Regions from separate parts of the Paenibacillus sp. FW104-T2 genome, predicted to be linked through region 2. Evidence: riboswitches for the same ligand, from Rfam matches in the RefSeq annotation. Region 2 holds a riboswitch; each other region holds the start of a gene.
What was found. A riboswitch is a leader RNA that binds a small molecule or an ion and turns the genes downstream of it on or off. The one in region 2 is predicted to bind cyclic di-AMP.

Region 1 (10,184 bases), on a different contig from region 2:
CGAAACCGTGAAATATCAGTTCTTCCTTTAGGCGGGCAGAAGCAAGGTATTCCTCGTTCCCGAGTTCGGGATTGGCACCAATGTATGATGAAATCTCCTTAAAACGGGAAGCATATTGATCAATAACCGACAAAATTTGTGATTTGGTATGTGTCATCGTGAACTCCTTCGTGCAAAATGAAAATAATTTAGTCATTATATCATGTTTGCTTGGTTTTTTCAGAAACAAGTCAGGATTTGTAAGTTGAAAACTCATTGCATAATCATGCATTGTACTTTATAATGACTCAGGCATCAACATGAGGAAGCACATAATGTATTGTAAGGGGAGAACAGGGTTGAAATTGATTAGTCGTTACACCATGATGCTGTTGACCTTTGTCGTTTTATTGACAGCTGCCGTTCCTTCGGCGCTGGCAAGTGGAACTACGGGCACTTCAGACAGTAAAAAATTGGTTCTCGGCACGAGTGCCGACTTTGCACCATATGAATTCCATAAAGTTATTAATGGCAAGGATGAGATTGTCGGATTTGATATTGCCATTGCCAAAGAGATTGCTGCCGATTTGGGCGTAGAACTTGTGATAGAAGATATGGGTTTCGACGGCCTTCTGCCTGCATTGCAGAGTGGACGCGTGGATATCGTTATTTCAGGCATGACACCGACAGAGGACCGCAAAAAAAGTATCGACTTCTCGGATACCTACTATAAATCGAAACAAGTCATCATGGTTCGCAATGAGGATAAAGACAAATACCCAACCATGGCTGAACTGGAAAATGAAAAGATCGGAGCACAAAAAGGTTCGATTCAGGAAACAATCGGACAGAAGATTCCTGGAGCCAAGCTGACGTCTCTAGATAAAATCTCGGACATTGTGCTTCAACTGCAAACTAAACGGATCAACGCTGCAATCGTTGAAGATACCGTTGCTGCAGGATACCTGGATGATATGATCGGACTAGCTCCTGCTGTTCCGGACGAAGAGCAGGTAGCAGCAGCGATCGGTATTCGCAAAGGCAATACGGAATTGCTGAATGCCGTTAATGGTACGCTTGAAAGATTGAAAAGTGAAAATAAAATTGATCAGATGGTAACCGAAGCCAGTCAATTGATGGCAGACCGTGAGGTCAAATCGCCAAATATTTTTGAAGTATTTTGGCAATACAAAAGCTTCTATGCTACGGGGGTTGGTTATACCCTCCTATTGTCAGCACTTGGGGTAATCTTCGGGGTAATCATCGGTTTGATCATTTGTTTATTCCGAATGCATGATACAGCAATTTTGCGGTGGATTGGTACGGCATATGTAGAAGTCATACGCGGTACGCCGATGCTGGTTCAATTGATGATTATTTATTATGGTCTTGCCTTGACATTTGGTATTACGTTCTCGCCTCTTCAGGCGGGTATTTTAACACTTTCCATCAATAGTGGTGCTTACCTGGCAGAGATCTTCCGTGCAGGGATTCAAGGCGTTGACCGTGGTCAACTGGAAGCAGCCCGTTCGCTTGGGATGGGTAGAGCCGCGGCCATGAGATTTATTATTTTGCCTCAGGCCTTCAAAGCTGTACTGCCTGCCATCGGTAATGAATTCGTAACCATCATCAAGGAATCTTCCATTATCTCGGTCATTGGTATGGTTGATATCATGTATCAGGCAAGTGTAGTCAAAAACATTACGTACCAAGGAATGAATCCGTTCCTTATTGCAGCAGCCATATACTTTGTATTGACATTCATTTTGTCCAAGCTGCTGGGTCGACTGGAAAGGAAGTTGAGTGCAAGTGATAGACGTTAGACAATTACACAAATCCTACGACAAAAATGAAGTACTTAAAGGCATAGATGTCTCAATTGGCAAGGGCGAGGTCGTTGTCGTGATTGGTCCTTCAGGATCAGGCAAAAGTACCTTCCTTCGCTGTCTTAACCTGTTGGAGCAGCCTACTTCAGGTGAAATTAATTTCGAAGGCGTATCGATCACGGATCCCAAACACAACATTAATGCAACGCGGGAGAAAATGGGGATGGTGTTCCAGCACTTTAATCTGTTTCCGCATAAAACCGTGGAGCAAAACATTACCATTGCCCCGATCAAAGTCAAAAAGCAGTCTGCACAGGAAGCCAAGCAGATCGCCGCAGACTTGCTTAAAACCGTGGGGCTATTGGATAAAAAAGATGCTTATCCAAGTCAGCTGTCTGGTGGGCAGAAGCAGCGGATTGCCATTGCCAGAGCGCTTGCGATGCAGCCGCATGTGATGCTGTTTGACGAGCCGACGTCTGCACTTGACCCTGAAATGGTTGGTGAAGTACTCGACGTTATGAAGCGCCTGGCTGAAGGCGGCATGACGATGGTTATTGTTACCCACGAGATGGGCTTTGCCCGTGAAGTCGGTGATCGCATCATCTTTATGGATGGCGGTGTAATTGTGGAGGAGGGAACACCAGATGAAGTATTTGGTCAACCTAAGCATCCACGTACGCGTGACTTTCTCGGTAAAGTTTTGTCATAGCCTTTGAGCATGATCCAGTCAGTGAACCGGATTAAATAGAATGAACAAAAAAACGAAATTAAACAACCTTGCTCACGTCACGTTAGCAGGGTTGTTTTTTTGTGCATGGGTAAGGATCCAGTGTCGTAAAAGTAACGTTTCTGTCATTGTTCCAGAGCTGCTTGATCGCTCTTTTTTAAGAAAAATCCTTATTTTTTAAGCATCATAATGTGTTGTTATAGACAGTTGGTAACATTTACTACGGACCCTGGTTACAAAATTGTGATATATTGTTCCTGCCGAAACTTCCTGAGGAGGAAGTGTGGAGGATGTAATGATGCAGACCGTGGAGGGGAAGATTGAAACGCACGCTGCTTGGGGTGAATTAGGGGTACATAACGCAAGACGAATGTAACAGAGACCTATAGGGTGGTTTCCTCCATCCGAATCCGACAACTAACTTCGCAGGCACAATGAGGGAGGAAGACCATGATTAAGAAGAGAACTATAGCCAAAACAGCAACAGCCCTGCTGACAGCAGCAATGCTCATTCAGGCCGTTCCAGCTCACGCTGATTCTGTTCACGTGGCCAAAGAGGGGGATACCTTCTATACCTTATCGAAACAATATGGAGTTGGACTGAACACTCTGGTTAAAGCAAACAGTGATATTTCACCTTACAACATTTATGGTGGTTTGAAAATTACGATTCCTGGAAAAGCAAACACGGCCTCAGCTGCTCCAGCAGCGAAAAGCTCGACGGGTGCTAAGACGATTACGACAGCTAGCCTTGATGTGAATGCTGATGATAAAGTCGTTCAGGCCTGGGGCAAAACGTTTGATTACAGTAAATCCATTGATGTGAAAGCAACAGCGTACTCTGCAGCCGCTTCCGAAAATGGTGGATGGGGTCCTGTTGATTACTTCGGTAATCCACTTGAACTCGGCACGATTGCAGTAGACCCTAGTGTGATCCCACTGGGTACGAAGGTTCTTGTTACAGGTCACTCCCATCCGGGGCTGCCTAAGCAGGCATTTGTGGCTACTGCCCGGGATATCGGCGGGGCGATCAAAGGGAAACGGATTGATATTTTCATTCCTGGAAGCCAGAAGTCTGTGAGCACATTTGGTTTTCAGGATGTTGAACTTTATATCTTGAAATAAGTATCAGCGCCAATAAAAGGGTGCCTTTATGACACGATTAACGTGAAATAAGGGTACCCTTTTTCTTTATTAAAACGCGCAAGATTGGTAGTTCTATAACTTGTGTGTTTGGTTTACGAAGCCGAGTATTATTTGCTTTTTGGCAATTGCAGCATTTCGTCCAAAGTCACCAGATTAAAGCCCCTGCATCGAAGTTCATCTATAATCTCCGGAAGTGCTCCAATGGTACCGGACAGATTGGAGCCCACGCCTCCGCCCGCGTGTTGAAGAATGATGGAGCCTGGCTTGACTGCAGATAGAACGTTCTGCTTCACTTGCTCTTTGCTGAGGCCTTTCCAATCGAGCGAATCCACATTCCAGTTGACGATGCTGTATTGCTGTCTTGCGGCCCATTGTAGCTGTTTCTCATTAATGTCCCCGTATGGAGGACGAATCATTTTAGGTGTATACCCGGTCAGTTTACGAATAATGTCGCCGGTATGTAGAATTTGTTTGCGAAAAGCATTCAAAGACAGCTTACTGAATTCAGGGTGGTTGTAACTGTGGTTCCCAACAATGTGACCTTCCCTAACGATCCGTCTGACGAGGTCGGGATGTTTCTCAGCCCGGTTGCCGACAATAAAAAAAGTCGCTTTTACATTATATTTCTTTAAAATATCCAATACCTGCGGAGTGAAGCGCGGATCAGGCACATCATCAAAAGTCAGTGCTACCTGTCTGGTTGAAGGTCCATTGGTCTTGAACGTATCGGCATATTTCTGCCTTAGCTGACCGAGTGTCAGTTGTTCATCCTCAGATAGATCCGGCTTTGCAGCAGGCATGCTCTCTGGAACGGGTTTGGCCAGCAGTTGTCCAGGTGAATAGCTTCCACTCATAAACATAAGGATCAACATGGAGAATGCGATGAGGCGAATACGCATGATACAGCCTCCTTTGTCAAATTGCGTTCTCTTTGGTATGCCCGCGGTGATGGTCCATTATGCATAAATGTGAGAAGTTTCATTGTCCAATTCAGTCGATAAGCTCATAATTCCACCATTACATATACACACAAAGGATGGGTGGACTAGGATGAGTACGTATGATTTGAAATCGGTTCGTTTGCAGGTCATTGAAGCTGGAGAGGATAAGATATTTTTGATCACGGGTGGGAAAGCTCATATAGGGGCTGTGGCGACCTTTTATCCCGAAAGAGAACGCGTGGTGGGAACGGCAGTCCATATTCCGGGGCATAAGGAACAGGAATTATGTGAGCGCCTTGCACGTAAGGCCGCAAATTCCCTCAAGGTGACCGTAACCGTTATTATGGGCTTTCATTTTGATGCCATTACACGTGTACAGATCGATGAGATCGTACAGACTGCGGAGAAGCTGCTGGGCGACCATTTAACCCTGGTGAATGATATAAAATAGTAGATTTTGGTTGACCCGGAATCGTGTTTTATGATTTTTTTTGGTAAAATTGAAACGGGATGAAAGTTACCACGTATGTATGATTATATACAAGGATGTAATATCGACTAGGAGGAATACCATAATGTCCATTTTCAAACGTTTGCGTGATTTAACGATGTCTAACATTAATGCCATTATTGACAAGGCAGAAGATCCAATCAAAATGACGGATCAATATATCCGTGATATGCAGGAAGATCTGGAAGATGCAGAGAAGGCTGTTGCTCAACAAATCGCGATTGAGAAAAAATTCAAGCAGCTGTTCGAGGAACAGGAAGCATTGGTGAAGAAACGTGAGGAGCAAGCTCATACCGCAGCACGTGCACAGAACATGGATCTGGCGCGCCGGGCTCTGGAAGAGAAAAAAGCTGCTGAAGTAAAAATGGCAGAATATAAAACAAGCTATGATCAAAACAAGGCTTCGGCAGACAATTTGCGCGGCAAGCTGGATGAAATGCGCAAGCAATTGACACAAATGAAAAACAAGCGTGAAACGTTGGTAGCGCGTTACAATGCAGCAAAAGCACAAACCGAAATCAACAAAGCGCTGAACGGATTTAGTTCCGACACAGCTAGTGCTGGCATGAAACGTATGGAAGAAAAAATGATGCAAATGGAAGCACAGGCTGAAGCGAGCAACGAAATGTCTTCCAAAGGAAAATCACTGGATGAAGAGTTCGAGAAACTTGGCAAGGATCAGGCCGTTGAGGATGAACTGGCGGCACTCATGAAGCAGTACGAAAATAAGAACTAAACCTTGCATCTTAGGCAGGGTTCACTAGCGGAGGAGAGACAGCGTTTCTCCTTCGCTTTTAAATGCGGTTCATGTTGATAAGTGGGGGCTGTGTAAATGGATTTGAACATTTTGGCGATGCTGGTCTGGACATTATCTGGCTCGGTTTTGCTTTTTGTATTGATGTATGTGGATTCATTATTTACGAAGTATAAGGATTTTGCGGAAGTTAAGGCAGGGAACATGGCGGTTACGACACGGATGGTCATGAAGCTCTTTGCTCAAGGGTATGTGCTTGCAACTTCGATTTCGACAGCGGGTCATCTGGGTGAAGCGCTGCTTGTATCGGTTGTTTCATTTGTCATCCTGCTTATTCTGGAGAGCGTTGTGCACTTTATGATTCGCACATGGGCCAATCTTGATTTGGACACAGGAATCCAGCAAGGGAAGACCGGATATGGCTTGTTCTCCGGTGCCTTGCACATCGTGGGCGCATTAATTATTGCAGCTTGTTTATAAGATAACGAACGGGAGTAATGGGTATGAGTGTATGGAAACGGATTAAAGGAATACTAGCCAAACCCGAACCACCACGAGCTGAGAAAACCATGCTGGACCTTGAGCCTGGAGATATCTGTGAGGTCTCGCTCGTTACGTATGAAGTCGTGGGGCGGGTGCAGCATCGTGCCCGAAGAGCGGTGGTACTAACACTGCAGGACGGTACAACGTTTAGACATCTGCATGTAGAAGAAAGAGAATTGACACGTTATTCCCTCTATACGCCAATTGATGGGCGTCTTGACGCACCAGACGAAGTACCAACCTTACTTGATCTGGACGGACGCGCGTATCATCTGGAGGAAGAATATGGAGGAATGGTTACCACTGCTGGCAGGACACCTTATGGTCAGGCTGGAGAGCAATTGGTTTGGCAGTATCAGTCTGATGATAACATGCTTCTGCGTGTGGAATGGCAAGACAGAAGATTTACTCTGTATGAAGGTGAGTCCATTCTTCCTGCGGATATCAAAGTGATTCGTTCGAGCTAGGAGAGGTTCCAATGAAAAAGCGCATGGCACTTGGATTAAAATTAATGCTGGTCCTCAGCCTTGTCATGTCCCTGTTGTCCGCGTGCGGGATGCCTTCCGTTCAGGACACTTATCCGCTTGAGTCTGTAAGTGGCAGTGGCAATACGACATCCTACGTGTATCGGGCTGCCGACCGTACTGTTCCGGAAGTTGCTCAGGAGTTATCCGAACAGCGTAAACCTGATCAGATCTCGGCGGAAAATGAAGAGCGGATGTTCCTGGTGTATCAGGACCAGTATTATCATTTGCAGCAGGACCCGAACAAGAAGGAAGATACCTTAATTGAGGTGGATTCCAAGGAATATGTACGTCAGAATTATGATTCTTCCTTTTTACAGGGGTATTTGACCGCAACGCTCATTGGCAATTTGTTTGATTCCTTTGGCGGCAGCGGATACGGAAAGTACAGAGGGTACACCGATCGTGATACGTACAAACCGAATCAAGGTACTTATCGTGCACCAACAAGCAATGACAAAAAAGCAGCTCCACCCATCACGGTTGACCGAAAAGGATCCATTACCCGGCGGGGAGGAGACACCGATACTAGTGTAGGTTCAGGCGGAGGATTATTTAGCCGTAAAAAGGAACCGAGCACCGGTACCGTCGAACGTAACAAGAGCGGTGGATTGTTCAATTCACCAAAGAGCTCTTATAAGAAGCCCAAAACAAGGGTAGGCGGCGGACGAATCATGAGGCGAAGGTAAAGATGAGATTTGCCAGCCTGAAGAGTATATAGAGAACAGCCACAAGGTAAGGCAGAATGAACCCTGCCATGCGCAAGCTCACCTTGTGGCTGTTCTTTTTGTTTTATAGTAGGAGGTATCGTTTTAATTAGGATCTGCGAACATGATTGGATTTGCGTGTCCGGGGAATGGTGGAAGGTGGCTGTTTGCGAATCCAGCGAACAAAAGGGGCCATTCGTTCATTCTCTCGTAGTGCCTGAAGTTCTGTTAAATGGAGCCTTATGAGATCCTGGTTGGTAAATAGCGAATGGATTTGTTTATGACACGGGATACATAGATCAGCTGTAGGCATGAAAGTACCGCCCAGTTCCTTGGGCGTGAGATGATGAACTGTTGTTTCCACAGGCTCTCTACCGCATAATTCGCATCGGCTGCTCATATCTGCTCCTCCGTTCTTACCCCTATTATGGGCATAAGCTCACAGTTTCATGTTACCCGCGAGGCGAGTACTTGTCACACCCCAGCTTTCACGCTACACTTTCTTAAACAAGTTCTGTCCCAAAGGAGGTTCTTTCCATTTTGAGAATCAATACACATTCAGATGATATGACAAGTCCCAAATTTAACCGTACAGCCGTGCAGGTCGAAGCTGCTCAGGCCAGAATATCACCTCATGTTACTACAGCTTTAGTTGAAAAAGTAACCTTGGAATCTGCGCATGGACGAACGCTGGCAGAAACGATTCATGCGCCGCATCCATACCCTTTCTTCAGAAGATCAGGTATGGATGGTTATGCGATTGTCAGCAGCGATACAGCTCACGCGTCCAGCGATCAACAGATCTGGCTGCGAGTTGTTGATGAAATTCCATGTGGATATACTTCGGATTTACTCATCACTCCAGGTACCACCGCGCGGATCATGACGGGTGCTCAAGTACCTGAAGGAGCAGATGCCGTTGTTATGCTGGAGATGACCGAAAGCAGGGAACAGGATGGAGAACAATGGATTGCATTAAAGCGCCATATCCAGCCCAATGCCAATATAACGCCAATTGGATTGGAAGTTCAGGAAGGACAACTGCTGCTTGAAGCCGGAACGATCATCCAGGCAGGAGAACAATCCGTATTGGCTACTTTTGGCGTGGCCGATGTACCGGTGTTTCGACGTCCGAAAGTCGCCATATTTGCAACGGGAACGGAATTGCTGGAGGTGGATGAGCCTTTGCAGCCTGGACGCATTCGTAACAGCAACAGTCATATGCTCCGATCCTTGGTCGTGGAGGCAGGTGGCGAACCTGTGATGTATGGATCTATAGCCGATGATGTGGATACGGCTCGTGCTAAACTGACAGAAGCAGTCGAGCATAACGATATCGTTGTGACCACTGGGGGCGTATCGGTTGGGGATTATGACATTATGGGGGATCTGGTACGGGAAGGCAGCATGGAGATGCTGTTTAATAAAGTGACGATGCGACCAGGAAGTGTTACGACAGCAGCGGTTGTGAGTGGGAAGTTACTATTTGCCCTATCCGGTAACCCGGGAGCTTGTTTTGTAGGATTCGGACTGTTCGTGCGGCCAACCATTCGTATGATGCAAAACGATGCCCGGCCTTATTTGGAAGAGTGGACAGCGACCCTGGATCAAGAATATACGAAAGTGAACAATTTTACGCGATTCGTACGGGGGCGCACAGAGATTCGGGATGGCAGGGTGTATGCGAAGCCCGCTGCGTCACGAGTGGATGAGTCCAGCGTCATGATTACGATCAAGGACAGTGATTGTCTGATCATCATTCCGCCTGACAAGAAAGGGATTGCTGCAGGAGAACAGGTACGCATACTCAAGCTGCAAAGTGGACAGGTGAGGTAGGGCACATGGTCAACAAAAGGACACTTCCACATATTGTGCAGATCGTGGGATACAAAAATACGGGGAAAAGCACCTTAACTGCAGAACTCACGAGATATCTTTCTTCGGAAGGGTTACGGGTTGCCGTCATTAAGCATGACGGACACGATCATTTCCAGATGGATCATGAAGGAACAGATTCATTTCGTTTCAATCAGGCGGGAGCTTCCGCCGTGGTAGTAATGTCGGAAAAGCGAACGGCTATCATCGAGCAGCAGCCAACCAGTCTGGAGACGATGCTGACTCGTCTATCGGATTACGACTGGATTCTGATTGAAGGATACAAAGCGGCACCTTACCCCAAACTGGTGATGATTCGTGAAGAACAACATCTAGCTATACTTCAGAAGCTAAAGGGAGTGATGGCAGTTGTTTCCTGGTTTCCGAGAGAATCCTTGCAATCCTCATGCAGTGAACCTGATCCGCTCAGCGATGTGGTTTGGCATTCTGTGCAGGAGCCAGAATTTATTGCTCGATGGTTGCTGGAACATGTGAATAAAGAGTAGTCAAGGACGTGGAAGAACTTGGTGTGATCGAAAGAGTAATCCAGGTTCATTTCAGCAAACTCTACAGTTCGTTATCAAAAATAATTTTGAATAAACGAAAAAACAGCGGATATTCTTACTGGTTATCAGTAAAAAGTATCCGCTG
Region 2 (10,184 bases):
AATCAGTGCTCCTCTCAGCTACTTATCTTTGTCATTATTCGACATTATTTTATGTTTTATGATACTCATCATACCAACGATTCCCAAAACAGTCAACCTTAAAATTAGCTTAAAATTAAGGCTGTTTTGGATAAGATTACGGGTGGCAAGGGGTTAAGAGCGATTTTTCATATTTAAACATCAATGTCAGCTTTGTCGATTTGGAAAACATTAAAAGTACCTTATTCGACAAAATTCGTCATTGTATGTCGAATAACCGGGCTGGTTAGGGCTAAAAGCGACAAACACAACTCAAAAACAAGGGAGCGAAGCGACATGGAACAGCGTTTAACCGAAGAGAAAGTGTTTAAAGATCCGGTACATAATTATATTCATGTGCAAGATCCGATCATATGGCAGTTGATCAATACCCCCGAGTTTCAGCGCTTACGACGGATCCGTCAGTTGGGAACATCCTATCTCACTTTTCACGGTGCTGAACACAGCCGGTTTTCACACTCATTGGGCGTTTACGAAATTACACGGAAGATTATCTCTCAATTTGAAAGAAGTCACTACTCCGATTGGCCTAAGGAAGAAAAAGCCGTTGCACTCTGCGCTGCTTTATTGCATGACTTGGGTCACGGGCCATTCTCTCACTCCATTGAAGAAGCCTTTGACATGAACCATGAGGACTGGACCTGCCGAATTATCCTTGGGGATACCGAAGTGGGGGCGATCCTGAGACGGGTTGCTCCCGATTTCCCGGAGAAGGTGGCATCTGTTATTCAGAAAACATATGAAAAGCCAATCGTCGTGAATTTGGTCACTAGCCCACTTGATGCAGACCGGATGGACTATTTGCTTCGGGATGCATACTTTACAGGTGTAAACTACGGAACCATCGACCTTGACCGCATCCTGCGAATGCTTCGTCCTTATCACGGGAGAATTGTAGTCAAGGAATCCGGTATGCATGCCGTAGAAGACTATTTGATGTCACGATACCAGATGTACTGGCAGATTTACTTCCATCCGGTGACCCGAAGCTCCGAAATTATCCTGAGACAAATATTTAAGCGTGCAAAAGAGCTGGTGAAGCAGGGGTTCCAATTCCGTTTCATGCTGGAGCCACTGCCGCAGCTGTTTGACGGAGTGCTCACTGTTGATGAATATCTGCAATTGGATGAGGCTCTAATACAGACCACATTCATGCAGTGGCGTAAAGAGAACGATTCTGTTCTGAGCGAGTTATGCGAACGTTTTATGGATCGCAGGCTGTATAAGTATGTAGAGGTTGAACAGATCGATGTGGAAACGATTGAAGAAATTCGAGTTGCCTTTGCCAAAGCCGGTCTTCATCCGGAATATGATCTAGAAATTGATTTTCCGACGGATCTTCCGTATGATGTTTTTCGTCCGGATGAATCGACAGACAAACAGATTCTGCTGCTGGATCGACAGGACAAGTTGCATGAATTGTCCGAGGTTTCGGACATCGTCCGTTCAATCAGTGGAATACATCGTGGTAAGCATCATCTGTACTATCCGCAAAACAAGGTGGACGCCATCATTCACGAGCTGCCTTCTCATATCCGCCCATACTTCTCATGATCATGAAGTGAGCCGTGAAGAGCAAAAAATTTACAAATTAGCTATGACAGAAAGAATTTCTATTTCGAGATATTATCATGATACAGTAATCTGCTTTAATGGAGAGTATATGTAGATCGACATAATTTTGTAATGTACACTTTTTTTGAACAAGTTTAGGTGAGAAGGGCTTCTATATATAGTAGAAATTAAATTTGGAAAATCCACATGTTGTACTCTGAAAAATCAATGATGATGATAAAATGGGTGCATTTTATAGGATTTTGATCGGGATAGAAAACAGTTATTCGACAGGAAGGGAGAAATACAAATGATGTTATTCGACACACATACACACCTGGATGCACCGCAATTCGACGAGGACCGCGAGGAGATGATTCAACGTGCTGTAGACGCCGGGGTTGGCCGTATGATCAATGTCGGTTTCAACCGGGAGACCATTCCATCCACGATGAAGCTTGCCGAAACGTATGATTTTATATATGCTGCGGTAGGCTGGCATCCTCAGGATGCCATTACGATGCAGGAGGGCGATCTCGAGTGGATTGCGTCTCTGTGCAAACATGAAAAAGTCGTTGCCATAGGCGAGATTGGCCTGGATTATTATTGGGACACTTCACCCAAGGATGTGCAGCATCGTGTATTAAGACAACAGATCGGACTGGCTCGTGAACTTAACATGCCTATTGTCATTCATAATCGCGATGCTCATGAGGATATTGTCAAAATTTTGCGTGAAGAGAAAGCTGGACAAGTCGGGGGTGTCATGCACTCTTTCTCAGGAAGCTGGGAAACGGCAAAACTCTGTCTTGATCTAGGGTTCCATCTATCCTTCGGTGGACCAATTACGTTCAAAAATGCCAAGCAGCCGAAAGAGGTACTGGCGAAGGTACCGATGGACCGATTTTTCATTGAAACCGACTCCCCATATCTTACACCACATCCTTATCGTGGAAAACGAAATGAAACAGCGCATGTACGTCTGGTTGCAGAAGCAGCTGCGGAAATTAAAGGCATTTCGGTAGAGGAAATTGCTGCAATAACGACCAAAAATGCCATGGAACGATTTGGAATTCGTTAAAAAACGAAGCAAATGCGGTGAAAAAGAGAGGTAGACGGAGCGAATTTGCTTTTTGATCCAAATAAATGAAGAATATTACAATATTTTAACCAAATATTTAGAAAAACGTACTTGAACAACGCTTTACAACATGCATCGAAACAGGATATCATCTTTTCAGTGAATTGTTGTGCGGAAAATTGGACAGATGTTCGGGGGATGAACAAAGGGACACTTTCCGATGACACAACAATACTTTTCATGAACCGATCTCGCTGAGTCTCCGTTAACGGAGAGCGGGGGAACCAATAGGGCTTAAACATCAGTGTAAGCAGCTGATGCGCATCGTTCGCTGACCCAAAAGCAGCGGATGCATTTGCGAAGCACTATTTGATTTCTTCTTTGGGTCTCGGGGTGAATTCAAGGGCATCCGCCATGAGCGGGTGACCGGAGATAGGGCGGCTCTCTTTCGCCCGAACCCGACAGCTAACCTCGCAAGCGGAAAAAGAGAGGCAACCTCGTGCATGAATTTCCGATATTCAAAATCATTCGGAAGCCACGAAAGAGTTCCTCTTACACTCTTTCTTTGGCTTTTTTGTTTTTGAATAAAAGAAACAAGGTCATCATACGGTAAGAATTCAGGTGGTGACATCATGTTGCGAAGAGTGGTTCATGGTGCAGAACCGGTCATTGAGATATCGATCAGTTCTGTAGAAAATTTGGTATAGTCGCGTCAAAGACATCATGCATTAACTTTAGACGGCGAGGCTATGAAGGAGGACGGAGAAGTGGGCACATTCCAACCAGAAGAGACCCATGAGTCACGATCATCCAGTAAGTCTTACGCGTTGCGGTGGAAGCATGAGAACATGCGTCAAATGGCACTGATCGCTATTTTCTCAATCGCGCTTACAATCATGATCTTGTTAGTCGTTTACGGTCAAGCCGGGAAACAAATTTCGCTGGTTATTGATGGCAAAGCTCAAGCGGTAGAGACTCGTACAGGAATGCTTCAAGAAATGCTGGAGGAGCAATCAATCACAGTCAGCCCCCACGATGAGGTATCCATGCCTTTGAACGGGGCAATCGCAGATGGAGACCGCATTGTTATTGAGCGGGCCGTTCCAGTCAACATTACGGCAGACGGAGACACCAAGACTCTGTATACAACCGATTCATCGGTAGAAGATGCAATTCAGAAATCTGGAATTGAAGTTGCCAGTGAGGATAAGGTTTATCCTGCGCTCGCAACACCAATCAAGGCAGATATGAAAATTCGCGTAGTGCGTGTAACAAAGCGTACAGTGGAAGTGGAACAGCCGATTGCGTACAAAGTAATCAAAACGGCTGACCCTAGCTTGTACAAAGGTGACAATCGCGTCATCGTAAACGGCAAAGAAGGTACACTTGTACAGCATATCGAAAAGGTGTTTCAGGATGGAGAGCTAGTCTCCAAAAAGATGGTGGGCAAATCGGTATCGACCAACCGTGTCGATAAAGTTATTGCTGTCGGAACCAAAGCAAAACCTGTTGTGAAGCAGCCGGAGATTCAGACGGTATCGGCCCAAACCTCCACAGCAAAGAAAGCAACGACAACGAACTCGAAGAAAACCGCTGCATCAGGCAGCAAAGTGATTACCGTCTCAGGCACTTCTTTTAAATATTCCAAAGTACTTAAAAATGTATCGATGACCGCTTACTCTTCTGAGGAGCCTGGCATTGGTACAAAAACAGCTTCCGGTACCCGGGTAACTGAAGGACGGACCATTGCGGTCGATCCAAAAGTGATTCCGATCGGCTGGTGGGTGTACATTGAGGGCCTCGGCTTCCGTCGTGCGGAAGATACCGGCGGCGCCATTAAAGGCAACAAAATCGATGTATATTATGACAGTGTAAAGCATGCCCTGAATTTCGGACGTAAGAAAGGCAAGACGGTATATGTGATCGGTCCGGTGAAGCCGGAAGCGAACTAAAATCGTTTTACTTTGAAATGGGAATGCTATAAAATAGTTGCATGAATGAATCATGCGGAATATGCGGCGGTGGAGTCTGAATAGGCTCGCCGCCGTTTGGCAGAGAAGAGGATATTCCTCTTCTTTTTGCGTTAGAAAGGAAGAAATGGAACATGATAAAAGAAGTCATTGTGGTAGAAGGACGGGACGATACCGTCGCCATCCGGCGGGCTGTTGAGGCAGACACCATTGAGACCGGCGGATCAGCCATCAATCAGCGAATCCTGAAGCGAATTGCACTGGCACAGGAGAGACGCGGCGTGATTGTTTTAACAGACCCGGATCATGCCGGTGAGCGCATTCGCAAAATCATTGCGAATAAGGTCCCAGGCTGCAAGCATGCTTTTATTCCGGAAGCGGATGCAACCCGTAAAGGGGATATCGGGGTCGAGAATGCCTCACCTGAGGCAATCCGCCATGCGCTGGAGCGTGTGCATACCTCGTATGAGGGTATGCCGAGCCAGATCGATTGGGAGGACTTGATTGCAGCAGGACTGATTGTGCACCCGCAGGCAGCCGCAAGACGTATGGAGATGGGGAATCTGCTGGGCATCGGTTACTGCAACGGAAAGCAGTTCCACAAGCGGCTGGGTGTATTCCAAATTAGCCGGGAAGAGTTTTCTGCAGCATTATCGCAAATTGAACGTGAAGGATTGTGAGCGTATGAATGGCATGGATGAGACTTTGGAAATTGCAACACCCAAGCGAACGAAAGAGATAATTCAGAGACACGGTTTCTCCTTTAAAAAAAGTCTAGGTCAGAACTTTCTAATTGATCAGAATATATTGAACAAAATTGTAAGTGCAGCGGATCTGGACGAGTCCAAGGGCGCACTCGAAATCGGCCCGGGAATTGGGGCACTTACGGAGAGACTGGCCCGAGCAGCCGGCCCTGTAACGGCTGTGGAAATCGATCAGCGTTTGTTACCGATCCTTGGAGAAGTAATGGAGCCTTATCCCAACGTTCGGATACAGCACGGCGATGTGCTGAAGCTGGACTTGGCAGAGCTTTTCCGCACAGACTTTGCTAGTGTGAGCAAGGTGAGTGTTGTAGCCAATCTGCCGTACTATGTGACGACTCCGATTATGATGAAACTGCTGGAAGAGAAACTGCCAGTAGACAGCATTGTCGTTATGATTCAGAAGGAAGTAGCAGAACGTATGGCAGCTGCACCCGGCTCAAAAGACTACGGAAGTCTGAGCATTGCGGTCCAATATTACAGTGTGCCTGAATTGGTTTGTATTGTGCCGCCAACGGTATTCATTCCGCAACCGAATGTGGAATCTGCCGTCATCAAGCTTAAAGTGCGTGAGCAGCCTCCTGTCGAAGTGCCGAGTGAAGCACATTTCTTCGAAGTGGTACAAGCCTCATTTGCCCAGCGCAGAAAAACCATCTCGAACAATCTCAAAGCCCGCTTTTTCACCAAGGAAAACCGGGAGCAGGCGGATCAATTGCTGGAGCAGGCTGGCATTCAGCCCTCCAGACGGGGTGAGACACTTAGTCTGCAGGAATATGCGACGCTAAGCACGGTGATGTGGGATGCAGGAGTTCGTGCCGGCCTGTAAATAAATTCGGATGAACCAAACCGGGTCTTTGCCCATACGATGGGGTAGAGGTGATTATGTTGATGAATATCGGAGACTTGGTCGTTCGTAAGTCATACGGTGGAGATGTGACTTTTCGGGTGGAAGGCCTCCAGTTGGATAGCGCGGTCATTAAAGGGACCGAATTCCGGCTGCTTGCCGACTCCCCGGTGGACGATTTGATACAGGTTCCTTATGAGCCGCAGAGTGCCAAGACCAGGCAGGCACATGTAAAAGCACATCAAACACTCTCCAGGCTACAGCAGAACCGGATTGAACAAGCGGAACGCAACCGTGAAGGCTTGACGCAGGACTGGTCTGGACAGCGCGAGCCTGCTTATTTTGAAATGCCAGGCAAGGTGCTTCACTTGGATGGGGATCCAAATTACCTGAAGAAAAGTATGGCTCTTTATGAGCAGCTTCGTGTTCCGGCAGAGGGTCAATATGTCCATGAGTCAGCCATGGCTGATGCCCTGTATCGTCTTCTTCCCAAAGTCCAGCCTGATATTGTAGTCATTACGGGCCATGACGGAGTGCTGAAGACCCGTCAGCCTTACGACTTATACAGTCTCGGAAGTTATAAGAATTCGCAAAATTTTGTAGCAGCGATCCAGGTTGCAAGACAATATGAGCGTCATCTGGATGCGCTCACGATCGTTGCAGGAGCATGTCAGTCCCATTTTGAGGCACTTCTGCGGGCAGGTGCGAACTTTGCCAGCTCACCAGGCCGAATTCTGATTCATGCCCTTGACCCGGTATATGTGGCTGCCAAGGCGGCCTTTACATCGGTTAGGGAAACGGTGAATATGAATGATATTCTGCATAACACAATTAGTGGCAGCCAGGGTGTAGGTGGTGTCGAAACACGCGGCAGTTACCGCGTTGGCCTGCCTGGTTTGAATGATTTATCTACACTTAAAGTTAATCCATCAGTCGTCTGATACAGGTCAATTAAAGTCCCAATTTGGGGCTTTTTTCATTTGCAAAAAAATTCATTGACAGCAACTTTTCCATGCTGATATAATATTTAGTTTTGATTTGACATTGACTGTAAATTCAGGTATAATGGACAAGAAAAGAGGTGGTCGTCGACAATGGCTAAAAATACGCTGTTGGATATCAAACGCAATCTCGATGCTCATATAGGTCAAAAAATTATGTTGCGGGCTAATGGTGGCCGCCGTAAGACTATCGAGCGTACGGGTGTCTTGGAAGAAACGTACCCTTCTGTTTTTATTGTCAAGCTTGATGAGGAGCAAGAAACGTTCAAGCGAGTCTCTTACAGTTATGCAGATATACTTACGGAGTCGGTGGAAGTCATGGTATTTAACCCAGGCGACCAGACGCCTAACTCCTACATGGAGACGTAAGCATCGTTTTACAGGCAGTTTGCCCCTTGGGGCGAACTGCTTTTTTATTGTGTAGAAATACCGTTCAGACAGGCATCTGCAGGAATGAGGTTTAACCAGAAACGGCATACTACTTGAACAGGCCCATACTGATATGCTGAACAGTTCATCTAAAATGGTGGCTCTGAAGCTGTCAGGAAGAATCCTGGTGAAATGGACTAATCAGAACTGTTACTTCAAGGAGGATGGTTTCATGAGCCGCAGAAGAAGAAGTGTAATGTCAGATGAACTCAAGTATGAGCTGGCAAAAGACCTGGGATTTTATGATACGGTACAGCAGGAAGGCTGGGGTGGCATCAAAGCCAAGGATGCAGGCAATATGGTGAAGCGTGCCATTCAGCTTGCTGAAGAGGCAGCACGCAAATCGTAATTCGATCTAGACGGTTTGGAGAGCGGGGCCTTCCACGAGGTTGACCTCGCTTTTTCCCCATGAATTCGGAATAAAAATGACTTGACAGCCCCATTTTGATATAATATGTTAAGTTGTCTTAGGGAAAAGGTGAGGACGGGTGAACGCCTTGAAAATTTACGAAAAAGCGCCTGCTAAAATTAATTTGATGCTGGACGTTTTACATAAACGAAGCGACGGCTTCCACGAAGTCGAGATGATCATGACCATGGTCGATTTGGCAGACCGGCTGGAAATGTCGGAACTGCCTCGCGATACGATATTTATCTCCAGTCAGGCCGGGTATATTCCGCTTGATGAGAAGAATCTGGCATTCCAGGCGGCCAGATTAATCAAAGAGCGCTATGACGTGCGTACTGGAGTGCACATTCATCTGGACAAAAAAATTCCGGTGGCTGCCGGTCTGGCAGGAGGCAGCAGTGACGCTGCAGCTACGCTGCGTGGCTTGAACCGCCTCTGGCGTCTGAATATCCCGGATCATGAGCTCCAGGAGCTTGGGGCAGAGCTTGGTTCGGATGTACCTTTTTGTATTACTGGGGGTACAGCGCTCGCTACAGGCCGTGGAGAGAAACTGAAACCAATGCCTAACCCACCGCAATGTTGGGTCATCTTGGCGAAGCCTCCAATCAATGTGTCGACAGCGGATGTGTACGGAAGATTTCGCAGCGACAAGATTGTTCGGCATCCAAGTGCGGCCAAAATGGAGCAGGCCATTCGCAATCATTCCTTTGCAGAGGTGTGCGGACAGATGGGGAATGTACTTGAGGATGTTACGCTTAAGCTGTATCCGGAAGTTCAGCATCTGAAGGATGCGATGATGAAGCTGGGTGCAGATGGGGTGCTCATGTCGGGTAGTGGCCCAACAGTATTCGGATTGGTCTCCAAGGAAGCAAAGGTTGCACGGATCTATAATGGGCTGCGCGGCTTCTGCAAAGAAGTGTATGCAGTACGCATGTTGACTTAGAATTCGCTTTTATAATGTACAAACACGTATAAAGGTGGTATATTTTTAAATAATTATTCGGATTTGGATGTTTTCCGTGATCGTGAGGATGGATCTCTGTGAAGAAATTAAAACGAAGCGCTAGGCTGGTTGAAATGACGCAGTATTTATTGTCAAGACCGCATACGGTTATTCCGTTAACCACTTTTGCCGAACGTTATGGTGCCGCGAAGTCGTCAATCAGTGAGGATTTGGCGATTATCAAAGAAGTGTTCGAAGAAGGTGGGTCGGGAGAACTGCAGACACTGGCAGGGGCTGCCGGGGGAGTTAAATGGATTCCGAAAGTGTCCAGAGAACATGCTCTGGCTTTTGCCGAACGACTAAGCAATCAGTTGGAGCAGCCTGACCGTATTTTGCCAGGCGGGTATCTCTATATGTCTGACCTGCTTGGACAGCCTGCATTGATGAACGAAGCAGGTAAAATATTTGCGACTGCTTTTGGCAACATGGATATCGATGTAGTCATGACGGTAGAAACGAAGGGTATTCCTCTGGCTTATGCGACTGGAGCCCAGCTTAACCTGCCTGTAGTGCTCGTGCGCAGGGACCATCAGGCTACGGAAGGATCGGCCGTAAGTATCAATTATGTATCGGGGTCCCATAAAAGTCTCCATACCATGTCCCTATCCCGCAGAGCGATGCGTGAGCATTCAAGGGTTCTGATCGTGGATGATTTCATGAAAGCCGGTGGAACGGTACAGGGCATGATTGATTTGCTCGCCGAGTTTAATGCAACGGTAGCAGGCGTAGGGGTACTGGTAGAATCCGGGTCAGTTGATTCGGAAGAGCGTTTGCTGACCGATTACGTATCTCTTGCGCAGCTAACAGCCGTGGATGCAAAAAGCAGACACATTTCGGTCAAGCCTGGTAACTATTTTGACCTGTAGAAAGATGACGAATAACATGTCGGGAAAGGTTCTTTTCCATCGACCTGGCACTAACGTTGTCGAATTGTGTATTAAATAAAAAAATTCCTGAAATTAGGACATTTTTGTGGTTATAAAAAGAAGGAGTTCGTATAGGCTGTGTGGAATTATACACCAAGTTCTGATGGAAAAAGGTGGTGAACACACACATGCAAATTACGGATGTCAGACTCCGCCGTGTTAACTCG
Region 3 (10,184 bases), on a different contig from region 2:
AGGCTTCGATGGTCCAGTCTGCACGCTCTTGGCCCTCAAGCTCAGGCTGAAATCGTCCATAGCCCTGCAAAATCCGAATCGTTCGCATCCCCAGCTTCTTGGCAGGAATGATATCGTTATCCATCCGATCTCCAATCATCACTGCTTCCTCGGGTTCACATCCCGCCTGCTTCAAAGCCACAGCGTAGAGTTCCGGATCCGGCTTCGATACGCCTTCTTCTGCCGAGCAAGCCAGTACATCCACGTACCTCCGCAGACCGTAGCTCTCCAGGCGCTCAGCTGTCCCTGGACTCTGATTGGCGATGATCCCGATTCGATAATGGTGTGACAATTCCTTCAACACCGCGTCAGCAGAAGCGAAGGGCTTCTCCAGCTCCTTCCGGAACTTCAACTTCTCCTGGATCTGCTCCCTATGACGTTCATCGCTGATTAGCGTTCGAATGGCTACCCTCATGGGCCACTGCTCATAATTTCGGTAACAGGAGGCAAATATCTCTCGCACTTCCTCTATTTTCACCGGATATCCAAGCAAGCAGGCTTCTTTTACAAACTGCCCTATAATATCATCTACCGGCTCCCATTCGTCGACCAGCGTATCTCCTACATCAAAGAACAACCATTTTAACACCCGTACATCCGGCACGCCTATTCCTCCTTGTTAGCCATGAACGCAATCTCTAAATCAGCAATGTACAATAATGCTCAAATAAAAAAGAAGACCCACCATCATGCATGAGTCTCCTCAGAATTCCGTTTTTCCACAAGTTCAATTATAACAGGCACCTTACACCGGATCAATCGGCAGCTATCACATTAACCATTAAGCAAGAAGCCAACTTCTCCATTAAGAGAATACACAATGCGGTCAGCTCCCATCCCGCGGTAAATGCCTTTGGGGTGACTCTGTTCCGTAATTACACATAGTGATTTGGAAGTCCAGGAACGGCAGATCTGCAGATAGCGGCAGGTCAGGTTCAAACTGTTCTCGAAAATAAAAACGTTGCCTACGCTCGACTGCGGTAGAAACCACTTCTGAGCTTCAGCTGTATTCATGCGAATGACGTTCTCCACTCCGATTCTGCGGAGCTTCCGTTCTTCCCCTGCACTGTTGGTCAGAACGGCAAACGGCATTTTTTTGTACATCAACAGCTTGATAAACTTGCGTCCTGCTTCATTCGGTGCTGTTACTAGAATCATCTCATTATCCATCATTCGTTCCTCCCTTGGCGTGAAAAGACAACAAAAAAGAAGCGTGGGGGACCAAGGCCTCCCGAACGCTTCTTGAATAACCCATGACGAAAACGCCATGAATATGCGTACGGCTTGTTGCCTCTCCCTTTAACGCTTACGAGGTTAGCTGACGGATTCGGGCGCGAGAGTCGCCCTATTTCCGGCTTGCACCGAAAAATTCACCCCATGGATTAGCTGCAATGACAGCCTTTCCGATTGGTTCCCCCGTTTCCCACCCATGAATGAATGGAAACTCAGCGATTAAAACATCGTTCCTGTTTCATGTATTGACCAGAGCGATATTATCGTTTGTTTCGTTGTTCATGTTAAGTTTAATTGAATTAGAAATTACGATATGAATCATACACCCGCGACATGTTAGTGTAAAGTCCGGTCAGATCACCGAATGGACGAATTTAAGGCATTACATATCAATGATATCGCTTACAACCAATCCATTCTCCATCCATCTCTGTGAATCTCACTAATTCTCGTCCTTATGAAAAACGGTTGTAATTTTAGATATCTGTAAGTAAACATAGGAATTTACTTAATTAGTTTTGCATTATCTAATTGTAAGCAATATAATATAACTATAGGAATTATTAACCCATTATACGATATGGAGGCGACTGATCATGTCCGTTTATGACTACAAAGTCAATACCCTTCGGGGCCAGGAAGTCGAGATGTCCGATTATCGCAACAAGGTGCTGCTGATTGTAAATACGGCAAGCAAATGTGGTCTGACCCCGCAATTTGAAGGCTTACAGGAACTCTACAACAAATTCAAAGACCGGCAGTTTGAAGTATTGGGTTTCCCAAGCAACCAATTCGCTCAGGAATCGGGATCTTCCGACGATATTGCTGAGTTCTGCCAGATGAATTACGGTGTAAGCTTTCCTATGTTTGAGAAAATTGATGTTAATGGTTCAAGCGCTCACCCTCTATTTCAGCACCTGACAAAAGAGGCACCGGGACTGCTCGGATCCAAAGCCATCAAGTGGAACTTCACCAAATTCCTCGTTGATCAGAACGGACGGGTCGTGAAGCGTTATGCTCCAAAAACCACTCCTGACCAGATTGAAGCTGATATTGAGAAACTGCTGAAATAGATCAACATGGAGAGGCCATAATTAACATGGAACCAGAGAAAGTCCGGTTCTGTGTGAATGGCCTTTTTTATGTTTCTCCAAACGCAAAAAGAGGTTTTCCATATTCGGAAAACCTCTTCTTGTCGTACAATATGATGCGGTCGAGAGGACTCGAACCTCCACGGGCATACGCCCACTACCCCCTCAAGATAGCGTGTCTGCCATTCCACCACGACCGCATGTCGTAAATAATCGGCAACAAAATTGATTATACAGGATCTCAATATAAAAGTAAAGCACTTTTATTAAAACTACTTTGCACCTGTGTTTTTCCTCCAAATATCGGTTTTTATCGTCATGATCTTTTGACTGCTGCATACATTAAATTTCAAATCTTTTATACATCTTCATTTTTAATTGTAGCTCTTCACAAGAAAACATATCATATACATAACATTGTATTTTGAGATTACAACTAATATAAGTAATAAAATATAACATTTAAATATAATTAAAGCTTAAAAACAAGAAACCATTGACAAAATACGGATATTTATGTGATTATATATATCATATAATTCGGATTTTAAACATAAAAGCATTCGGAAACCAATATTAATGTTATATAATATAACATTTTACGAACATAGGAGGCGAAAGACCGTGAACCGTGGGAATAAGCTGCTCGATTATGTCAAACTGCTTGATTCCTCCATTCATGTCGGAGGTTTCACCCATTCATTTGGCATGGATGTACACATTGCTGAAGGCAGCATCCGAAATGCCGATGATCTGGAATCCTTCATGCGCTGCCAGCTGCATCCCAGTATCGTTCGACTTGAGGGCATGGCGATTAAAGGTATCTACAGCGCAACAGATCATAATGACACATGGCGAACAGCACTCATTGACAAGTTGGTTCACGTTCAGCGGACTCCTTCTGATCAAAGGGAGCAAGCTGCTGCCATGGGCAAAAGACTGATCAAGCTGGCCCGGGCTCTCCACCCCTGGATTGAATTCAGCCAGCTCGAACACACCCTTGCCAAATACGAGTCTGTTGGCTGCCTCTCTACTGTTCACGCCTGGATCAACCACTACCTCGATATCCCCGTCGAGGAAGCGGTAATGGGTTACTTGCACTCAGCCATGAATGCATGCATAACCGAAGCCTCCAAAGTCCTCCCCATGCATAACGAAGCAACCCAGGAACTGCTGGTTCGCCTGGCCGCAGACCTGGAGCATGAATGGAATACCGTTAGCGCCTCCGCTGCGGATGGACCGGCACAGCCAACCTCAATGTCCATGAAATCGTTGTTCCCCAGCTTCCACATGCTTGGCGCAGGGCTGCATGCTTATCGCGCCTAATCTTACCGACTCCAAGCTCCCCTCATATTTCCCCAAACGAAAAAGCACGCAGCAACCTCCTTGCTGACGTGCTTTTTCACGTATGCCTATAGAAAATCACGTTATTACGTCATTATTTGTTATAAATACACTATTTTTCATCGTTTATAATTGTTACATGACGTAAATACGTATATAATGTAATGAACAGCTCGCATCTCCCACTATTATACACAGCCGAAGGCGGGTTGAAATACTTCTATGAGGGGTGAACCCTTTTGAACAAAAAGAAACCCGTGACTCCGTTCGGATGGGCCATCAAACGCCGCTTAACGGAGCTACAGATGGACCAGAAAACCTTCTGCGAGAAGCACGACATCCCGCCGTATCGTTTATCCAATCTCATCCATGGCACACGAAAAGCCACCCGTTTCCGAAACCAGGTCGCAGACATTTTGCAAATTTCGGATGAACTACGATGACACCGCCATTACCTTGCCGTCCCGATCCTTTAACTGATTGCCAAGGAGGGCCTATTCATGAGCTTCTTTACAACTGACCTTGAAAGGTTATCCTTTCAATCCTTACGTCATCAACTCATCATCGTCGACCGCGACTGGAGAATCCGCAGCTGCAATACCGCATGGCAGAACGGACTCGGGCGATTGCATCTCTCGAAATACAAAAAATCCGACGCCCACCGATCTTCTTGCGAAACGTTTCATTATCTTCAGCTGCTGCAGATATGGGCAGCCCAGGAAGAGGAAACGGAGAATTCATCGATTATTCAGAAGTTAGAGAAGATTCAACATCCCTTTGTTCACTGCCATACATATGACATCACCGTACAGTCTGCGAACCTGGAGCTTCGATGGTTCAGGCTGGAGCTTACCCCCTTGAATCAGACGGATCCTCCTTCTCCGATGGGACTCGCTCTGATCTCGCATACAGACATCACGGAACAGAAGCGAATTGAACAGCAATTGAAGCTGGCTCTATCCGAAGTACGAACACTACGCGGCCTGCTTCCCATTTGCGCCGTCTGCAAACAGATTAAGGACGAGCAGGACGTCTGGAATTCAGTCGAAGGTTATTTGGAGAAACATACCCACGCAGAATTTACACACGACATCTGTCCGGACTGCATCCGCAGGCTATACCCGAAGTACTCCAACATTTTGGATAAACGCTCCTGAGCAAAGCAAAAAAAAGCGAAAAATAACCACCTCTCCTATACGGACAGGTGGTGTTCAAATTGAGACATATCCAATTCCTCAGGTGATCCCTGCAGCGCAATTGCTCCCTTGTCCATGACATAGATAAAATCCGCAGCCCCACGCACAAAATCAATGCTCTGCTCGACGAGCAGCACGGAAATGTCGCCCTTCGCCTTGATTTGCAGAATGACCTGCCGAATATCCTCGACAATGGAAGGCTGTATGCCTTCCGTTGGTTCATCCAGCAGCAATAGTCCAGGCCTTGAGGCAAGCGCTCGTGCGAAGGCAAGCTGCTGCTGCTGGCCACCACTCAGATCACCGCCCTGTCGTCCATACATGGTCGCAAGGACCGGAAACATCGCAAGCACATCTTCAGGAAACGTCTTCACCCCAGGCGCAGATGTCTCCAGGCCGAGCAGCAGATTTTCCTTTACCGTGAGCTGAGGGAAAATCTCACGACCCTGAGGAACATATCCAATGCCTGCCTTGGCACGTTTGGCAGGTTCCAAAGCGGATATATCCTGCCCTTTCCAGTGGATGGCCCCCTTCCTCGTTTTGAGCAGGCCCATCAACGTTTTCATCAGCGTCGTTTTGCCGACACCATTCCGGCCCATTAGGCAGACCACCTGTCCAGGCAGGACATCCAGATTAACACCACGCAGCACATTACTTTCCCCGTAGCCGGATTCAATTCGTTGCAGCGACAGCATAGTCATCCCTCCTTTTTCCCAAGTAGACTTCGGCCACCCTAGGATCTTCCTGCACCTCAGCCATGGTACCTTCCTTCAACAGCTTCCCTTCATGCATCACGGTCACTTTCGCCGCGTACTCACGGACAAACTCCATATCATGCTCCACAACCACGACCGAACGTTCACGCGCTATCCCCTGTAACAGCCTGCCTGTTTTATGCGTTTCCTCGTCCGTCATCCCGGCAACCGGTTCGTCCAGCAGCAATACGCGCGGTTCCTGAAGCAGCAGCATGCCAATTTCCAGCCACTGCTTCTCGCCGTGAGAAAGCGCTCCTGCTCGTGTATACACGCGGTCTTGCAGTCCAATTTGCTCTATGACCTGTTCCATTGCCGTGTTGATTTTCCCAAACCGCGGAATACCAAGAGTCCGAAGCGGTGAACGCTGATTTTCCGCCGCCAAGGCCAAATTCTCCTGTACGGTAAGGCCTCCGAAGATGGACGGAGCCTGGAATTTGCGTCCTACACCCTTCCGGACGATCTGATGCTCCTTCAGACGTGTCAGCTCTGTGCCATCTTCCAGCCGCACCGTGCCGGAGAGGGGTTTGGTTTTTCCACAAATGACATCCAGCATTGTCGTTTTCCCCGCACCATTGGGGCCAATCAGAAAATGTAAATCATGCTCATGCAGCTTCAGGTTCATGCCATTAACTGCGACGAATCCGCCAAAAGCTACGGTAATACTCTCAGCCATCAATACAGGTGAAGCTTCAGTAGACTTCAGGTTTCTCCTTACTGACAGGGACATGTACAACCTCTCCTCTCCGCTTCAGCAATCGAACGACATTTCGATAGACTCCAACGAGCCCGTGAGGCATGAACAACACCACCGTTACAAACAGTCCGCCGAGAACGAACAACCAGCCTTCAGGGTACGCCTCACTTATCCCGGTTTTGGCTGCATTCAGAACCACTGCCCCGATCACAGCCCCAATGAGCGTGCCGCGACCACCCAAGGCAACCCATAACACCATTTCAATGGATGGAACAATCCCCATCATGGACGGCGAGATAATCCCGACCTGAAGAACAAACAGCATACCCGCTATTCCTGCAAGAGCCCCGGAAAGGGCAAACGTCAACGTTTTATAACCCGCCGGATCATAACCAAGGAAACGCACCCGATTTTCTCCGTCCCGCGAAGCTTCAAGCACCTGACCAAACCGACTATTTACCATTCTTCTGCAGAGCAGGTACGTGAGTACCAAAATGGCAAGTGTAATATAGTAGAGCACAATTGTTGTTCCTGCAGAATGCAGCGTGAAACCAAAAATGGAGTTATAACCGGTTATACCATTAGTCCCTCCTGTCCACTCCTGTTTGCCTATAAACAAGGTAACCGTGATTAACACAAGAGCTTGCGTTAAAATCGTAAAATACACACCGGTAATCCGGTTGCGAAACGTAAACCACCCCAGCACAAATGCCAGCAAAGCCGGAAGAGCAATACCCAGAATTAACGCCACTGGAAATGAACGAAATGGTTCCCAAAACCACGGAAGACCTGACAAGCCGCTCCACCCCATGAAATCAGGCAGGGATGTTCCGCTCGCCTGCAGTTTCAGATACATGGCCATGGCGTAACCACCAAGACCAAAGAATACCCCATGCCCAAGACTCAGAACCCCGCCGTAGCCCCAGATCAGATCCAGTCCGATGGCCAGAATAGCCAACGCCAGGAACTTAGCGAGCAAGCTAAGCCGAAACTCGGTAGAGATTAGCGGAGCAAGACACATCAGGATGAGTACGACCGCCCAGATGATTCTCGTTTTTAAACTGCCTGACTTCAGAAGTGCTGACATCATATAACCCCCTTCTTCGTGTTAGTCGAGACTGCGGGTTCGCATGGCAACCAGCCCCCGCGGCTTCCATTGCAGAAAAGCAACGATACATACGAACACCAGCACTTTGCCGATGGAGGCAGATGTGTAGGTTTCAAACAACGTATTAAACATGCCAATCCCGAGCGCTCCGCATACCGTTCCTACCAGTTTGCCAACCCCGCCAAGAACGACAACCATAAATGCATCTACAATATAATAGGTTCCCAGCGAAGGCCCAATCGGCCCAATGAGCGTCAGAGCACAACCCGCGATACCCGCGATTCCTGAACCAATGGCAAAGGTCATGCCATCTACCCGTCTGGTGGAAATCCCGAGACAGCCCGCCATGCTCCGATTCTGCATAACAGCGCGCATCCGTCGTCCGGAAGAAGTGCGGTATATGTACAGATACATACACAGTAGAACAACCGCGACAAGTGCGATGATAAAAATCCGTTTATACGGAAATACGATACCGTCAGAGATCGCAAGACCGCCATTAAGCCATGAAGGACTGGATACACCTACATTCGGCGCCCCGAAAATGGTTCGCGCCAGCTGCTGCAGCATCATTCCAACTCCCCATGTAGCCAGCAAACTGTCCAGGGGTCTACCGTATAAATGCCGGATCAAAATCACTTCAAGCAGCCAGCCGATAAGTGCCGCTACACCAAACGCGATCGGCAATGCCACGATAAAATAAACTTCGAACCACGCTGCCGGAGCATATGAAATGAACAGATTTTGAGTCACATACGTTGCATATGCACCAATCATAATCAGCTCACCGTGAGCCATGTTGATGACATTCATGAGACCAAACGTTACTGCGAGCCCCAGCGCAATCAATAACAGGATCGAGCTGATGCTAAGGCCATTGAACATTTGCAAAACAAACATATCCATCCCGATCACCCTTTCACATGCTAAAAGCCTCTTCCCGATTCAAATACATCACCAAGACTACGCATCAACGCTTTATCGTAATATTGTACGAGGGTGCGCTGTCCCACCCTCATCCGTAATCTCAGAAGTTTGGACATGAAGAACTTGCTTATTGATTGCTTAGAGAAGCTCCCCATTCGTAGGTTTTCAGATAAGGATCAGGCTTGACAGGAGAACCGGAGTTCCACAATTCCTTAAATTGACCATCTTCCTGCACTTCTCCGATCCGGACGGTTTTGTAAATATGCTGATTCTCTCCGTCCACGGTTACTTTCCCCTCGGGAGCATCAAATTCCAATCCTTTTGCCGCTTCTCTGACCTTCTCTACATCGGTTGATCCCGCTTTTTCAACAGCTGCCTTCCAGAGGTACACTGCTACGTAACCCGCCTCAATCGGGTCAGCCGTTACCCGGTCAGCACCATATTTTTCTTTATATTTCTCAACAAATGTCTTGTTCTCCGGAGTATCTGTTGTCTGATAATAGTTCCAAGAAGCCAAGTGCCCTTTTAGCACATCTGCTCCAATGCCCCGAATTTCCTCTTCCGCCACACTGACCGACAGCGTCGTCATCTGTTCCGAGGTGATACCAGCATCCTTCAGCTGCTTGAAAAAGGCTACATTACTGTCCCCGTTAAGCGTGTTATACACCACATCCGGCTTCGCAGCTTTGATTTTGCTTATGATGGTACTGTAATCGGTATGGCCCAGCGGTGTGTATTCCTCGCCAACCACTTCTCCACCTTCAGCTGCCAATTGAGCCTTGATCACCTGATTGGCCGTTTTCGGGAAAACATAGTCCGAACCAAGGAGATAAAATGTTTTGCCCCTATTCTCCAGCAACCAGGTTACGGAAGGAACAATTTGTTGGTTCGTTGTTGCACCTGTATAAAAAATGTTGGGAGATGACTCCAGTCCTTCATACTGCACCGGATAAAATAAAAGCCCTTTATTCTGCTCGAACACGGGGAGCATAGCCTTTCGACTCGCCGAGGTCCATCCGCCAAAAACAGCGGCCACCTTATCCTGCTGAAGCAGCTTTCCTGCCTTTTCCGCAAAAGTCGGCCAATCCGAGGCCCCATCTTCAATGACAGGCTCAATCTGTTTGCCAAGGACACCACCCGCTGCATTGATCTCTTCAATCGCAAGCATCTCGGCATCCTTCACAGACACCTCACTTATTGCCATCGTGCCACTCAAGGAATGAAGAATGCCTACCTTGATCGTCTCATCGGACGCAGCGACTTCCCCCGTTCCACCGGAATTCGAAGCTTCAGGTGGTGTTCCACCTTCCACACATCCCGTCAAAGCAATGACCGCCCCAAGCAAAATTCCCCATAATCTGACCGACCTCTTCTTCAATAGCCTACACTCCCTTTTTTTAGTCTATTGACGAACATTAAGGTCATTTAACTCCGAAATGTTCGTTGATCCAAATTATGGAGGCTCCAACTCTTCATGTCAATAATGCTTACATAATTTTATTTTACGCCTACTTGTTTCATGCATGCTGCTAATATGTTTCAAACCTTATTGACAAAGGGTCACCCTGTGTGAGTATATTTAACATATAATATGATTCATGAAGATATATACTTTTATGGGAAAGGTCGGATGGCCCTTGCACTGGACGGAGCAGGAAAAAGAAAAACTGCTGATTACCGTAGCCGCCAATCTCGCCCGCGAACGCAGAGGACGCGGATTGAAGCTAAATGTTCCCGAAGCCATCGCTTTGTTAACCTCCGAGCTCATGGAACGAGCGCGGGATGGAATGAGCGTAGCGG

Region 1: another riboswitch for cyclic di-AMP. It lies ahead of AC3WQ3_RS13365 (3D domain-containing protein); the one in region 2 lies ahead of AC3WQ3_RS25395 (resuscitation-promoting factor).
Region 3: another riboswitch for cyclic di-AMP. It lies ahead of AC3WQ3_RS05460 (hypothetical protein); the one in region 2 lies ahead of AC3WQ3_RS25395 (resuscitation-promoting factor).

The regions. Positions count from the first base shown of each region.
Region 1 is NZ_JBYTCE010000009.1:66,168-76,351, forward strand. It holds gene AC3WQ3_RS13350 (M20 family metallopeptidase) at 1-157, opposite strand, end outside; gene AC3WQ3_RS13355 (ABC transporter substrate-binding protein/permease) at 363-1,802, shown strand; gene AC3WQ3_RS13360 (amino acid ABC transporter ATP-binding protein) at 1,789-2,514, shown strand; cyclic di-AMP (ydaO/yuaA leader) riboswitch at 2,781-2,980, shown strand; gene AC3WQ3_RS13365 (3D domain-containing protein) at 2,983-3,657, shown strand; gene AC3WQ3_RS13370 (polysaccharide deacetylase family protein) at 3,786-4,577, opposite strand; gene lpdD (prenylated flavin chaperone LpdD) at 4,729-5,070, shown strand; gene AC3WQ3_RS13380 (PspA/IM30 family protein) at 5,195-5,866, shown strand; gene AC3WQ3_RS13385 (DUF350 domain-containing protein) at 5,963-6,364, shown strand; gene AC3WQ3_RS13390 (DUF4178 domain-containing protein) at 6,388-6,894, shown strand; gene AC3WQ3_RS13395 (DUF4247 domain-containing protein) at 6,906-7,640, shown strand; gene hlpB (HNH nuclease-like protein HlpB) at 7,768-8,058, opposite strand; gene AC3WQ3_RS13405 (molybdopterin molybdotransferase MoeA) at 8,226-9,494, shown strand; gene mobB (molybdopterin-guanine dinucleotide biosynthesis protein B) at 9,500-10,039, shown strand.
Region 2 is NZ_JBYTCE010000027.1:12,344-22,527, forward strand. It holds gene AC3WQ3_RS25385 (HD domain-containing protein) at 316-1,593, shown strand; gene AC3WQ3_RS25390 (TatD family hydrolase) at 1,904-2,674, shown strand; cyclic di-AMP (ydaO/yuaA leader) riboswitch at 2,917-3,170, shown strand; gene AC3WQ3_RS25395 (resuscitation-promoting factor) at 3,442-4,626, shown strand; gene rnmV (ribonuclease M5) at 4,779-5,324, shown strand; gene rsmA (16S rRNA (adenine(1518)-N(6)/adenine(1519)-N(6))-dimethyltransferase RsmA) at 5,329-6,231, shown strand; gene yabG (sporulation peptidase YabG) at 6,294-7,190, shown strand; gene veg (biofilm formation stimulator Veg) at 7,344-7,619, shown strand; gene AC3WQ3_RS25420 (small, acid-soluble spore protein, alpha/beta type) at 7,852-8,028, shown strand; gene ispE (4-(cytidine 5'-diphospho)-2-C-methyl-D-erythritol kinase) at 8,177-9,031, shown strand; gene purR (pur operon repressor) at 9,130-9,957, shown strand; gene spoVG (septation regulator SpoVG) at 10,146-10,184, shown strand, end outside.
Region 3 is NZ_JBYTCE010000003.1:154,511-164,694, reverse strand. It holds gene AC3WQ3_RS05465 (HAD family hydrolase) at 1-643, opposite strand, end outside; gene AC3WQ3_RS05460 (hypothetical protein) at 814-1,209, opposite strand; cyclic di-AMP (ydaO/yuaA leader) riboswitch at 1,328-1,500, opposite strand; gene AC3WQ3_RS05455 (glutathione peroxidase) at 1,869-2,345, shown strand; tRNA gene AC3WQ3_RS05450 (tRNA-Leu) at 2,481-2,563, opposite strand; gene AC3WQ3_RS05445 (urease accessory protein UreF) at 2,988-3,689, shown strand; gene AC3WQ3_RS05440 (Rha family transcriptional regulator) at 3,947-4,150, shown strand; gene AC3WQ3_RS05435 (PAS domain-containing protein) at 4,208-4,864, shown strand; gene urtE (urea ABC transporter ATP-binding subunit UrtE) at 4,900-5,595, opposite strand; gene urtD (urea ABC transporter ATP-binding protein UrtD) at 5,573-6,382, opposite strand; gene urtC (urea ABC transporter permease subunit UrtC) at 6,345-7,436, opposite strand; gene urtB (urea ABC transporter permease subunit UrtB) at 7,458-8,363, opposite strand; gene urtA (urea ABC transporter substrate-binding protein) at 8,512-9,762, opposite strand; gene AC3WQ3_RS05405 (urease subunit gamma) at 10,001-10,184, shown strand, end outside.